One region of the Staphylococcus nepalensis genome, then DNA from elsewhere that is predicted to be linked to it. Evidence: predicted binding sites of a transcription regulator. Region 1 holds the regulator's gene; each other region holds the start of a gene.

Region 1 (3,222 bases):
GTTTTTGATCATAGTAACCTATTTTTAAATTGGCACCTGTAGTAATTTGCCCAGCTAATTGAGGCTGAATGCCTGCAATTGTCTTGATTAATGTAGATTTACCAATACCATTGGGCCCAATAATGGCTATATGATCTCCTTTAGAAACTTCAATATTAATCCCCTTAGTGATAGCTTGTTCATAGCCAATTTCTAAATTTTTTATATGGAAAACATCGTTACCTGTGTTTCTATCAAAGTTAAATTGGATATTCGCACTTTTGGCATCAATCATTGGTTTATTGATTCTTTCAATTTTTTCGAGCATTTTTCGACGACTTTTTGCCATGCCAGTAGTTGAAGCACGTGCAATATTTTTTTCTACAAAAGTTTCTAAGCGTTTTATTTCAGCTTGTTGACGTTCGTATTCTTGCATGCGTTTTTCATAATATTTATCCCTTTGTTCAATGAATTGTTTGTAATTACCTACATAATGCTGTACATCTCCGAGTGCAACATCATAGATTTGGTTTACAATTTTATCTAAAAAGTATCTGTCATGGCTGATGATTACAATAGCGCCTTTAAAGTAATTCAAATACCCTTCTAACCATTGCGTGGTCTCCATGTCTAAATGGTTCGTAGGCTCGTCTAATAATAATAAATCAGGTTCGCTAAGGAGCATTTGGGCTAGTGAAAGTCTTGTTTTTTGACCTCCGCTAAAATCATTAATAGGGCGGTTGTAATCTGATTCAGTAAAATTCAGACCATGAAGCACTGTTTTGATTTTACTTTCGTATTGATATCCATCTTGTTGTTCAAATTCATTTGATAAATATTCATAGCGGTCAATATGTGTTTTATATTCTTCTGTATCATATTCATTTGCATGTTGCGCTAACCAATCTGTTTCTTTTTTCATTTCATTTTCAAGTTGTTTCATACTCTCAAATGGTTTAGACATTTCTTCAATAACAGTTTGATTTGTATTTAATGTCATTTGCTGTGTTAAATAGCCGAGTTTTAAATTTTTACTCTTTGAAACATGGCCACTATCATAATCTTCGACGCCAGCAATAATTTTCATTAAAGTAGATTTACCAGCACCATTGCGACCGACTATACCAATACGTTCGCCTGTTTTAACTTCAAAATCTACGTCATTAAAAATATCTTCTCCGTCGAATGATTTTGTTATATCATTTAGTTGTAATAATATCATCCGATTTTGCACCTCTCTATCCATTATCATTCTACCGTATTCTAAGCATTGTTAAAACTATCAGTGTTTATTTTTAGCATGTATTAATGTATAATGTTGTAGTAATTATAAGATTAATTAGTAATAGATCATAGTATAGGAGGACAAGATCTTGGCTAACCAAAGCGAAAAGATTCCTCGTGCCACATTGAAGCGTTTACCGTTATATTATAGATTTGTCAATACATTAAAATCTAAAGGTATAGACAGAGTTAATTCTAAAACAATTAGTGAAGGATTAAATATTGATTCTGCAACAATACGTCGTGATTTTTCTTATTTTGGTGAATTAGGCAAAAAAGGATATGGCTATAATATTGACAGTTTATTACATTTTTTCAAAAATGAAATTAGTGAAAATGATGAAATTAAAATCGCCATCGTGGGTGTAGGAAACCTAGGTAAAGCATTATTAACATATAACTTTTCTATTCATGATGAAATGACCATAACGGAAGCTTTTGATATACGAGATGAAGTGATCGGTACTGAAATTGGGCAAGTTACTGTGAGTCCATTTTCGAAGGCTACTGATATATTAAAACAAGAACAAATAGATGTTGTGATTTTAACAACGCCTGAAGATGCTGCACAACAAGTTGTAGATACTTTGGTTGATGCTGGCATTAAAGGCGTGCTCAACTTTACACCAACACGTGTGTATACACCAGTAGATGTTCAAGTCCACCATATTGATTTGGGAATTGAGCTACAATCTTTATTATTCTTTATGAAAAACTACAGTAATAAATAAGATTTTAAAGCACTGAGCTTTTTATAGATGTAAGTCACCAATCATGACGATACATTTATAAAAAGCTTTTTTATTTTCCAAATAGTTTCATATTTAATTAGTGAATTTATACTTTTTTTAAATTATTAATCATTAAAGGTTGAAATTTCCATATAAATCTAATATGATAATTCATATTGATTTTATCGGAAAAGAGGTAATGTTATGACGTGGTTAATAATCAGTGGATTGGTCGTGGGTGCGCTTCTAGGATTTGTCATGCAACGTACACGATTTTGTCTTGCTGGCGGTTTTAGAGATATGTATATTCAAAAAAGTAACAAAATGTTCTACGCATTATTAATAGCGATATCTGTACAAAGTATTGGCTTATTAATATTGACTTCCACTGGATTAGTACAAATTCCAGAATCAACATATCCAATAATTGGAACGGTAATAGGTTCATTTATTTTTGGGATTGGTATCATATTAGCTGGTGGTTGCGCCACTGGGACATGGTATAGAGCTGGAGAAGGATTGATTGGAAGTTGGTTAGCACTTATCGCATATGCATTTACTTCTGCTGCTACTAAATTTGGTTTATTGTTACCTTTAATGGACGGGGTTAATAAACCAACTAATGTAAATACTAGTATGTCACAAACAACTGGTATTCCAACTTGGGTTTGGGTTTTGTTATTAACGATTATAACTATCACATTTGTTGTGAAAACATTGCGTAAACCAAAACCAAAAGTTGCAGTTCCGAAATTAAAGCAAAAATTTACAGGCGTTCGTCATTATTTATTTGAGAAAAAATATCATCCATTTGTAGCAGCTATAGCAGTTGGTCTCATTGCACTTTTAGCATGGCCTGTCAGTGAATCTACAGGAAGAATGTATGGTTTAGGAATCACAACGCCATCTGCAAACTTAGTTCAATTTTTCGTAACTGGAGACCTTAAGCTTTTAGATTGGGGTGTTTTCCTTGTCTTAGGAATTTTTGCTGGTTCTTATATTGCAGCCAAAGGATCCAAAGAATTTAAGTGGAGATTACCAGATAAGAAAACAATTCGTAACAGCATTATTGGCGGTGTTTGCATGGGCTTTGGTGCATCAGTAGCTGGCGGTTGTTCAATAGGAAACGGATTAGTAGAAACAGCTACAATGTCGTGGAAAGGTTGGATAGCACTTGCTTCCATGATATTAGGTGCATGGTTCATGAGCTACTTTATATTTATCAAAC
Region 2 (3,222 bases), 1.0 Mb from region 1:
AAATATTTAGAATTATACCAATCTGCACTTTCTGGAACATCAGTTTGATCGCCCCACACTTGAGGAGAAGCAGGAGGTAAATCAGCATACCAGTCATAAAAACTAATAATTGTTCCACCAATTAAAGATAAAAATCGAGTCCCTCCTGCGTAACTTATCATTGACATAGCTGGAATAGGTGAAAATCCAGCAATACGATCTGGACCATATTTTTTTATAGTATAAATAGATGAAGCAGCTATCATTTGACAAATACTCTTCCAATTTCCTCTTATAAAACCGCCTTTTCCGCGTGCTTTAATATATTTCTGCTTTTTTTTCTTATCACTGACAATATTTTCCCAAGCTTGAACTGGGTTTTGTACTTCTTCAAGTTCGTTTTCCCATAATTCATATAAGTCTTTACGAATATATGGATATTTAACTCTAGTTGGACTATATGTATACCATGAATAGCTTGCTCCCCTAGGACAACCACGAGGTTCATATTGTGGAAAATCGTCTCCTGTAGAAGGGTAATCAATTTGTTGTGTTTCTTGAGTGACAATACCGTCTTTCACGTAAATTTTCCAACTACAAGATCCAGTACAATTAACACCGTGTGTCGAACGTACTACTTTATCATGTTGCCAACGATTTCGATAAATACTTTCCCAATCGCGAGGTCTAGGACTTTCTTCAGTCCAATTATTGTTTATTAAATTTCCACGTTTTAAATGTTTAAGTTTATGTAGTAATTTATTATGCTTTTTATCCATCAAGACATCTCCCCATCACTCTTAGAAATCGGATTAAATCTTTCACCTGTAATTTTAAATGCTCCGTTACCCTCTTTTAGTTCTTCAATAAAAATTTCAAATGTTGGTGCATTTGCAGCAACTAAGATGAGTCGTTCAATTGTATTATTGTCGTTAATATTATAGATTTTCTCTATCATTTCACCAGAAATTGAGCCAAATCTCATACGCAAAATACCTATTAAGTCTTCTCTATCCTCTATAAGCATTGCTTCATTTTCCATTGAAAACATATCATCCCCCCTATTCATTATGGCATTATCATTTTGAAATATTCTGAAATAAATATTCGATGACATGCTGCTGTTGTATATTTAAAAAAATTCAATATATCATTATATGGCGCTTCAAGCGCTTGTTTCTTAAAATAACAACTTGTACCATGTTTAAATGTTTCGCCATAACGGACAGAAATTTCTAAATTATCCCCATCTACAATTGCAGTAGCATCAACGTCAAAAAAATGTATATTATTCTTTTCTAACTCATTCACCATTAAGTTATATATATCTTCATTAACAAATCTTAATGGTTTTTCCTTTTTCTGAATCATTTTATCCCTTCTCCTTACTTGCAACCCAAGCTTCTTCATCTTCATTGTGTAAATCATCCACTTCTATCATAGTATAAAATTTTACCAATACTTCATGATTCATTTCCTCATTTTTTAATGCTAACTTAATTTGTTTTGCTAATTTTCTTAATAAGTCATGGTCTCTTTGAAGTCTGTGCATAATTTTTATTTGAGAGGGATTATCTCCTGCTAATTCAGGGTATAATCCTTCTTCTTCAACATCGGCATGAGCAAGAACTCTTGCTTCCCAATGTTCTAATAAAACATATGCAATTTCTAAAGCTTTGTTTCTTTGATTCATCGTTTTTTTTAGCACTGCTGTAATCTCTCTAGCTTCATTTAAAGAAGCTTCATGAATAGAATTATGACTTTCGGACTTTTTCAAACTAGGACCTGCCATTTAACGTTCCCCCTATCATATATGCTTATATTATCTCCTTATAATGTAATGCTACACCTTATTGTTATTGTAAGCAACTCTATTCAAAACAAAATTTTACATGTTTGTTTTAAAAGTATGAAAATTGCTAAAATTTTCACAATTTAAGCCAATAGTTTATTGAATTGTATTTATTTTAGTGGTTCAATGGAATTAAAGAACAAAAGGAGGAATTTGATGCTTACGAAAGAAGAAAAAGATATTATTCAACAAACCGTACCTCTATTACAAGAAAAGGGTGTAGAAATTACTTCAATTTTTTATCCTAAAATGTTCAAAGCTCATCCTGAATTATTAAATATGTTTAATCAAACAAATCAAAAAAGAGGCATGCAATCATCGGCTTTAGCGCAAGCTGTTTTAGCTGGGGCTGCTAACATTGATAACTTAGATGCGATTAAACCTGTAATTATGCCTGTTGCTTATAAACACTGTGCTTTACAAGTTTATCCTGAACATTATCCCATTGTCGGTGAAAATTTAATCAAAGCAATACAAGATGTTACAGGATTAGAAGATAATGATCCTATCATCCAAACATGGGTTAAAGCTTATGGAGAGCTTGCAGATGCATTTATACAGATTGAAAAAAGCATATATGATCAAATGTTATGGATTGGCTTTAAACCTTTTAAAGTTTCTAAAATCAAACAAGAGTCTCAAGATGTTAAATCATTTACAATTGAATCTTCAGAGTATGATTTAAGCCAATTTAAACCTGGACAATATATTACTGTAGATCTTTCTAGTGAAAAACTACCTTATCGAGCTAAACGTCACTATTCAATTACTTCTGGTGATGAAAATCATTTAACTTTTGGTGTTAAACGGGATACAACTGACGAATACGAAGGAGAAGTTTCAACCATTTTACACGATGAAGTCAATGAAGGTGATATGATTAATTTGGCTGCACCTGTCGGTGGCTTTGTTTTAGAAGATACAAGTCATCCAAAACTATTCATAGGGTCTGGAATTGGAGTAACGCCTTTGGTAGCGATGTTTAATCAAGCCTCTTCAGAAGGCCTTGAATCACAAATGATACAGGTTGGAAGTGATGAGGCACACTTACCTTTTAAAGAAGATTTTGAAATGATTGCTCATAACAACGTTAGTGCAAAATTAGAGACACATCTAAAAAGTAAACATGGCTACTTCAATTCTGATAATCTAAAAAACTACTTAATAAATGACCCTGAAATTTATATCTGTGGTGGAACGAGCTTTTTACACTCCATTATAGATGCATTAAAAGCTCTAGATCATGATATGAACCACGTTCATTATGAAACATTTGTGCCGAGATTAAGTGTCGAAGTTTAAAGGGAGTTATCAAATATGAAAATCAATCAAAGATATATTAAAGTATTTGTGCTGTATTTAATAAGTAATTTAATTTCAAATATACTCGT
Region 3 (3,222 bases), 260 kb from region 1:
TTCCCAAATATAACCAGCTATTATACCGATGATGAGTCCAACTATAATGCCTATTTTAAGTGCAGAAAACATGGCGCTAATAATAATTGCAATTAGTAATGAGATAGGAAGCGTGATTCCAAATTTATATTTTCGTTCTGGTGAGTTCACAATGGCAAAAATAAAATAATACAAGATACCAAATACGACTATGGTAAGCAGACTTCTTAAAATTAATGGGCCTGCAGAAGGATCATTACTACTAAAATAATTAATTAAGAAAAACAACACACCAAAGATAATTGCAACTGTGATTGTTCGCTTCAATAGATGTTTATTCATATTGAACTCCTTTTTAATAAAATCTATTGAGCATTATACCATATAAAGTAAGGTAACTATAATTTCATCTATTGTAAATTATACCAATGTAATCAAAATAATATTCAATATTTGGCATGCTTTTTATCTCCATGATATTGATGGTGGTCATTTAAATAAGCGTAGAATAAACCAATCACTAAGCCGCCGCCTATGTAATTACCAATACCAGCGCCAATCAGGTTAATGGCAGCTGGAATAATTGAGAAAATGTCACTTTGATAAACTATCCCACCGGCAAAAAGTACTGTATTATATACGACGTGTTCATAACCCATAAATGCAAAAATGGAGACACCAAACATCATGACAAACATTTTTGCTAAAACATCATCAATTTGCATAGCGATGACCAATGAAATATTAATAAAAAAATTAGCAAAAATACCTTTAATCATAATTGCTATAAAACCTGCGGATAATGTCTTATGATCAATCGTACTTTCTAGCTGTTGCATCATTGCAGGTGTCATAACATCTGAAGCTCGAATTAATAAAAAGAATATAAATCCGCCTAAAGCATTGCCAATAAAGCACATTATAAATATTTTCAAGACACGCATAGGGGTGATAACGCGATAATAGAGACCGACTGTAAAATACATAAAATTACTAGTTAAAAGTTCAGAATTTGTGAAAAGTATGAGCACTAATGCAAAGCTAAATGCAATAGCAGCTATTAAATTAGTTAAACCCACAGAAACACTAGGTGTTAAGGCAGCTTTAATAAGTAATACAAACACTGTGATGACACCTAAGATAAACCCTGCCATAATCGCACGCAATAAGTATCGTTTTAAATAAAAGCTTTGTAAAATATCTTTGGCTCGAATTGTTTCTACCACATGATGCACCCATGCTTTACCATAAAAAACTTTATCCCATTTAATATTTTTCTCGTTCAAAACCTTAACCTCACTTTCCGTTAATTAAAGATAGTATACTATGATATAACGCATTTGTGAAATAAATCACAAATTATTTTTGGTTTTATATAACAGGATATAGAGGAGTGAGACAAAAATCATCTTTTTCTAAAAGAGATTTAGTCTCCTTATATAGGTAAATCACACTACCAAAGAGATATTCATTTAAACGAATGACTTAAGCTTGCCGCATGCATAAGTGTTACTAAGGTTAAGCAGATTATATGAACTTGTGGCTGTACCTAAGTATCACTTTCTACTTTTTATACCAGTGATATACTGACTATAAGATGCGTTAGGGCGAAACTTAAGTATAAGGTCCCAGATGTATAAATCGAAGCAAAAATGACATTGCTTTTTACTATTAAATAAACTATAATGATAGCGTTGATGTAAGGGCTTACATTAACAAAAATAATTATTTAAATTTTTTGAATTTATAGTATAATAGCGACATAATAAGTGATTTGCTTTCACTTATATTTGAATGAGATGGGGTTTGAATGATGAATGAGACTAATGAATTACAAAGGGGACTAGGTGCACGTCAAATGAGAATGATTGCACTTGGCGGTACGATTGGTGTAGGTCTTTTTATGGGAGCGACCAGTACGATTAAATGGACTGGGCCTTCAGTTATATTTGCATATTTAATTGCGGGCTTATTTTTATTTTTAGTAATGAGAGCTATGGGAGAAATGGTATATTTACATCCAACTTCTGGTTCTTTCGCAAATTTTGCAAGTGATTACATAAACCCAGTTACAGGCTATTTAACAGCATGGAGTAATATTTTCCAGTGGGTTGTAGTAGGTATGAGTGAGGTAATTGCTGTCGGAGAATATATGAATTATTGGTTCCCTGATTTGCCTCAATGGATCCCAGGTATTATTGTAGTACTTTTATTAGCGGGAGCTAATATGGTATCAGTCAAAGCATTTGGAGAATTTGAATTTTGGTTTGCCATGATTAAAGTAGTAACAATTATCTTAATGATTATCGCTGGTTTTGGATTGATTTTCTTTGGAATTGGTAATGGTGGAGAAGCTATTGGGCTTTCTAACTTATGGGCTCATGGTGGATTTATGCCTAACGGTTGGATTGGTTTCTTCTTTGCCCTTTCAATTGTAATTGGTTCGTATCAAGGTGTTGAATTAATTGGTATTACAGCAGGAGAAACCAAAGACCCACAAAAGAATATTAAAAGTGCGGTTAACGGTGTCATTTGGCGTATATTAATTTTTTATATAGGTGCTATCTTTGTAATTGTAACTGTATACCCTTGGAACGAATTAGGAAATATTGGAAGTCCATTTGTTGCGACATTTGCAAAAGTAGGTATTACATTTGCTGCAGGACTTATTAACTTTGTCGTACTAACTGCAGCAATGTCAGGATGTAATTCTGGTATATTTAGTGCTAGTCGTATGACATTGAACTTATCTCAAAGAGGTATGCTACCTAAAAGCTTTAGTAAAGTTATGAAAAATGGTGTTCCAGTTTGGACAGTAACTGCAATTGCAGTTGGCATATTAATTGGTGCATTATTAAACGTTATTTTACCATTATTTATTAAAGGTGCAGACAGCATCTTTGTTTATGTATATAGTGCATCTATTTTGCCAGGTATGGTGCCATGGTTTATGATTTTAATCAGTCACTTAAGATTTAGAAAAAATCATCCTGAAGAGATAAAGGATCATCCGTTTAAAATGCCTGGTGGAGCAGTAACGAATTATATTACGATGGCTTTCTTTATCATGGTGCTCATTGGCATGTTATTTAATAAAGAAACAGTAGTTTCAGTTATTATTGGTATCGTATTTTTAGGATTTATGACACTATTTTACTATATGAAAGGCTACCATAAATTAAGTGACGATAAGCAACTTTAAGCAATAAGATAATTGCATACTATAATAACATTTTCAGCTGT
Region 4 (3,222 bases), 360 kb from region 1:
ACAGTCGAAACGGAAGATGAAGTTATCAAATTGTGTGGGGCGTTTATGCAATATTATAGAGAAACAGGTATTTATGCAGAGCGTACAGCCCCCTGGTTAGAACGTTTAGGTTTTGAAAATGTGAGCACAATCTTATTGGATGAAAAAAAGCAAACAACACTATATGAACGTATTATGAAAGTTAAAAGTGCAATGGATAAAGAGCCATGGTCAGCACTTTTAAATCATAAAAAAGCACGACAAATATTTGAAGTAGAGAAGGTGTAAATCATGGATTCTAAAACTAAAATTAAAGTGTCTTCAATTGATTCATTAACGCCCTTGATTGGTAAAAAAGTTGTTATTGAAGATAAAGAAATCGGCCTATTTTTAACTGAAGATGGACAAATCCATGCAATTCAAAATCGATGTCCACATAAAGATGGTCCATTATCAGAAGGTACTGTTAGCGGAGACTATGTATATTGTCCGTTACATGATCAAAAAATTGATATGAATACAGGATTAGTGCAATCGCCAGATACGGGTTGTGTAGAGGTTTATCAAGCGGTGATACACGATGGGGATGTTTATATATGTCTTTAAATAAGAAGGGGAAGGTATATCTTGTTGGCGCTGGGCCAGGCGATCCAGATTTGTTAACACGTAAAGCAGAACGTTTGATAAGACAAGCCGATATTATTTTATACGATCGGCTTGTAAATCCGTTTATTTTACAGCTAGCTAAGCCTGGTATAAAAATCATTAACGTTGGAAAACAACCTTACCACAAACATATTCAACAAGCTGAAATTAATAGGCAACTTATTGATGCAGCTAGTTCACATGGTTGTGTTGTGAGATTAAAGGGTGGAGATCCAGCTATTTTCGGACGAGTGCGTGAGGAAGTCGTTGCTTTAAAGGCACAAAATATTGATTGTGAAATTGTACCCGGTATTACTTCTGCTAGTGCAGCAGTGGCAATAATGGGTCAGGGCCTTACTGGACGGAAAATTGCTACAAATGTTACTTATACAACGGGGCACTTTTGCAAAGAGAATCATAAAAAAGTAGATATAAGTGCAATCTTAAAAAACGGCACGTTGGCTATTTATATGGGAATTAAAAATTTAAATGAAATGATGACTCAAATCTACCAGAAAACAGAGATAGATTACCCAGTAGTTGTTGTATATAACATTTCTACTTATCAGGAAAAAGTAATTAAGGGAACTGTGACGACAATTGGTCAAATTATAAAAAGACAAGCAGGATCACCTGGCTTGGTTTTAGTTGGTTCATTAATGTCTGAAATCGATTGTGAAAATTATTTTAAACAAAAGGCGACAAAAAATTACTTAATTACTGGAGGTTACCAACTTGCTATAGATAAAGCATTATCACTATATAGCGAAGGGCATTTTTGTATCATTAATCCAGAAGATAGGTCAATGTATCATGAAACACAATTAGAACTTATTAATGAGATAACAGAAAAGTATACATTTGATGAATATATAGAATTAATTGAATAACCGATGATATGAAGCGCGCGAAACGCTTATGAATCTGTCATGATTATAAAAAAATCATACCTTAACGCATAATAAACACTTCCCTAAAATCAACTATTAATATTGATTTTAGGAAGTGTTTTATTTAATTATATCAACTGTGCAAATAACAGTTAATTTTGGATAATTAGGGCTTTTTTATATTCAATTAGGTAAATCCCTAATATATAGAATTTGTGAAAAAAAGTACAATTTAATTAAGAAAAGCAAAAAGATAACTACAACACAGATATGCACATGATATAGATTTTATAGGTAACGATGTTGAGAGGGTGTATAAAATGAAAAAGTTTGGAATGAAGTTTTTCAGACCAACTGAAAAATTCAATGGTGATTGGTCTGTATTAGAAAGTAAAAGTAGAGAATGGGAAAAAATGTATCGAGAACGTTGGAGCCACGACAAAGTCGTAAGAACAACCCATGGCGTCAATTGTACGGGTTCGTGTTCATGGAAAGTGTTTGTGAAAAACGGCGTTATTACATGGGAGAACCAACAAACCGATTATCCAAGTTGCGGCCCAGATATGCCTGAGTTTGAGCCTAGAGGTTGCCCGCGTGGTGCATCGTTTTCTTGGTATGAGTATAGCCCTTTAAGAATTCGTTATCCATATATTCGTGGTAAATTATGGGAATTATGGACAGATGCATTAGAAAAGCATCACAACAATACAGTAGCTGCATGGGCATCGATTGTAGAAGATGAAGAAAAGGCTAAAATTTATAAACAAGCACGTGGAAAGGGTGGCCTTGTACGAACAAATTGGAAAGATGTTTCTAAATTAATTTCAGCTCAAATCATTTACACAATTAAAAAATTTGGACCAGATAGAATCGCAGGCTTTACTCCAATCCCTGCTATGTCTATGTTGAGTTACGCTTCTGGTGCGCGTTTTGTCAGCTTGCTTGGTGGTGAGATGTTAAGTTTTTATGATTGGTACGCAGATTTACCGCCTGCATCACCACAGATTTGGGGAGAACAAACAGACGTTCCAGAATCAAGCGATTGGTATAATGCTTCATATATTATGATGTGGGGTTCTAACGTGCCTCTAACAAGGACACCAGACGCACATTTTATGACAGAAGTCCGTTATAGAGGTACTAAAGTTATTTCAGTTGCACCGGATTACGCAGAAAACGTTAAATTTGCAGATAATTGGTTAGCACCACATCCAGGAACTGATGCAGCAGTTGCACAAGCCATGACACATGTTATTTTACAAGAATATTATGTTAATCATCCTAACCCATATTTTATTAATTATGCTAAACAATACACAGATATGCCGTTTATTATCATGTTAGACGAAGACGAAAATGGATACAAGGCAGGACGTTTCTTAAGAGCAGAAGACATAGGAACACAAACAGCACACAGCGATTGGAAACCAGTTGTTTTTGATAAATTGACACAACAATTAACTGTACCAAATGGCACAATGGGTCAACGTTGGGAAGAAGGTAAACAGTGGAATCTTAAATTAGAAAACGAAAATGGTAACAAAATAGAACCCGTTTTAAGTCTTGTAGAAGATGAATATGAATTAAAGCAGATTCAATTTCCATTCTTTGATAACGAAGGAAACGGTATTTTTGAAAGGCCGATTGCTGTTAAGGAAATAACATTAGCCAACGGTGAACAAAAATACGTTGCTACGGTATATGACCT

What was found. Region 1 encodes Rex, which represses fermentation and respiration genes when NADH is low (regulators of the CRP and FNR family bind a similar motif). Its sites were predicted from a motif close to TTGTGAAATATTTCACAA; they were not measured.
Region 2: the regulator Rex is predicted to act here: its motif matches at 1,896-1,913, upstream of BJG89_RS00370 (hemerythrin domain-containing protein).
Region 3: the regulator Rex is predicted to act here: its motif matches at 1,320-1,337, upstream of BJG89_RS03680 (formate/nitrite transporter family protein).
Region 4: the regulator Rex is predicted to act here: its motif matches at 1,728-1,745, upstream of BJG89_RS03215 (nitrate reductase subunit alpha).

The regions. Positions count from the first base shown of each region.
Region 1 covers NZ_CP017466.1:1,098,179-1,101,400, forward strand. The annotation lists gene BJG89_RS05030 (ABC-F family ATP-binding cassette domain-containing protein) at 1-1,201, opposite strand, end outside; gene BJG89_RS05035 (redox-sensing transcriptional repressor Rex) at 1,353-1,994, shown strand; gene BJG89_RS05040 (YeeE/YedE family protein) at 2,199-3,222, shown strand, end outside.
Region 2 covers NZ_CP017466.1:81,294-84,515, reverse strand. The annotation lists gene BJG89_RS00385 (nitrate reductase subunit alpha) at 1-758, opposite strand, end outside; gene BJG89_RS00380 (hypothetical protein) at 758-1,030, opposite strand; gene BJG89_RS00375 (hypothetical protein) at 1,048-1,350, opposite strand; gene BJG89_RS00370 (hemerythrin domain-containing protein) at 1,352-1,771, opposite strand; gene BJG89_RS00365 (globin domain-containing protein) at 1,988-3,133, shown strand; gene BJG89_RS14540 (hypothetical protein) at 3,149-3,222, shown strand, end outside.
Region 3 covers NZ_CP017466.1:842,863-846,084, forward strand. The annotation lists gene BJG89_RS03675 (hypothetical protein) at 1-321, opposite strand, end outside; gene BJG89_RS03680 (formate/nitrite transporter family protein) at 426-1,265, opposite strand; gene BJG89_RS03685 (amino acid permease) at 1,793-3,181, shown strand.
Region 4 covers NZ_CP017466.1:738,750-741,971, forward strand. The annotation lists gene nirB (nitrite reductase large subunit NirB) at 1-267, shown strand, start outside; gene nirD (nitrite reductase small subunit NirD) at 271-585, shown strand; gene cobA (uroporphyrinogen-III C-methyltransferase) at 576-1,514, shown strand; gene BJG89_RS03215 (nitrate reductase subunit alpha) at 1,835-3,222, shown strand, end outside.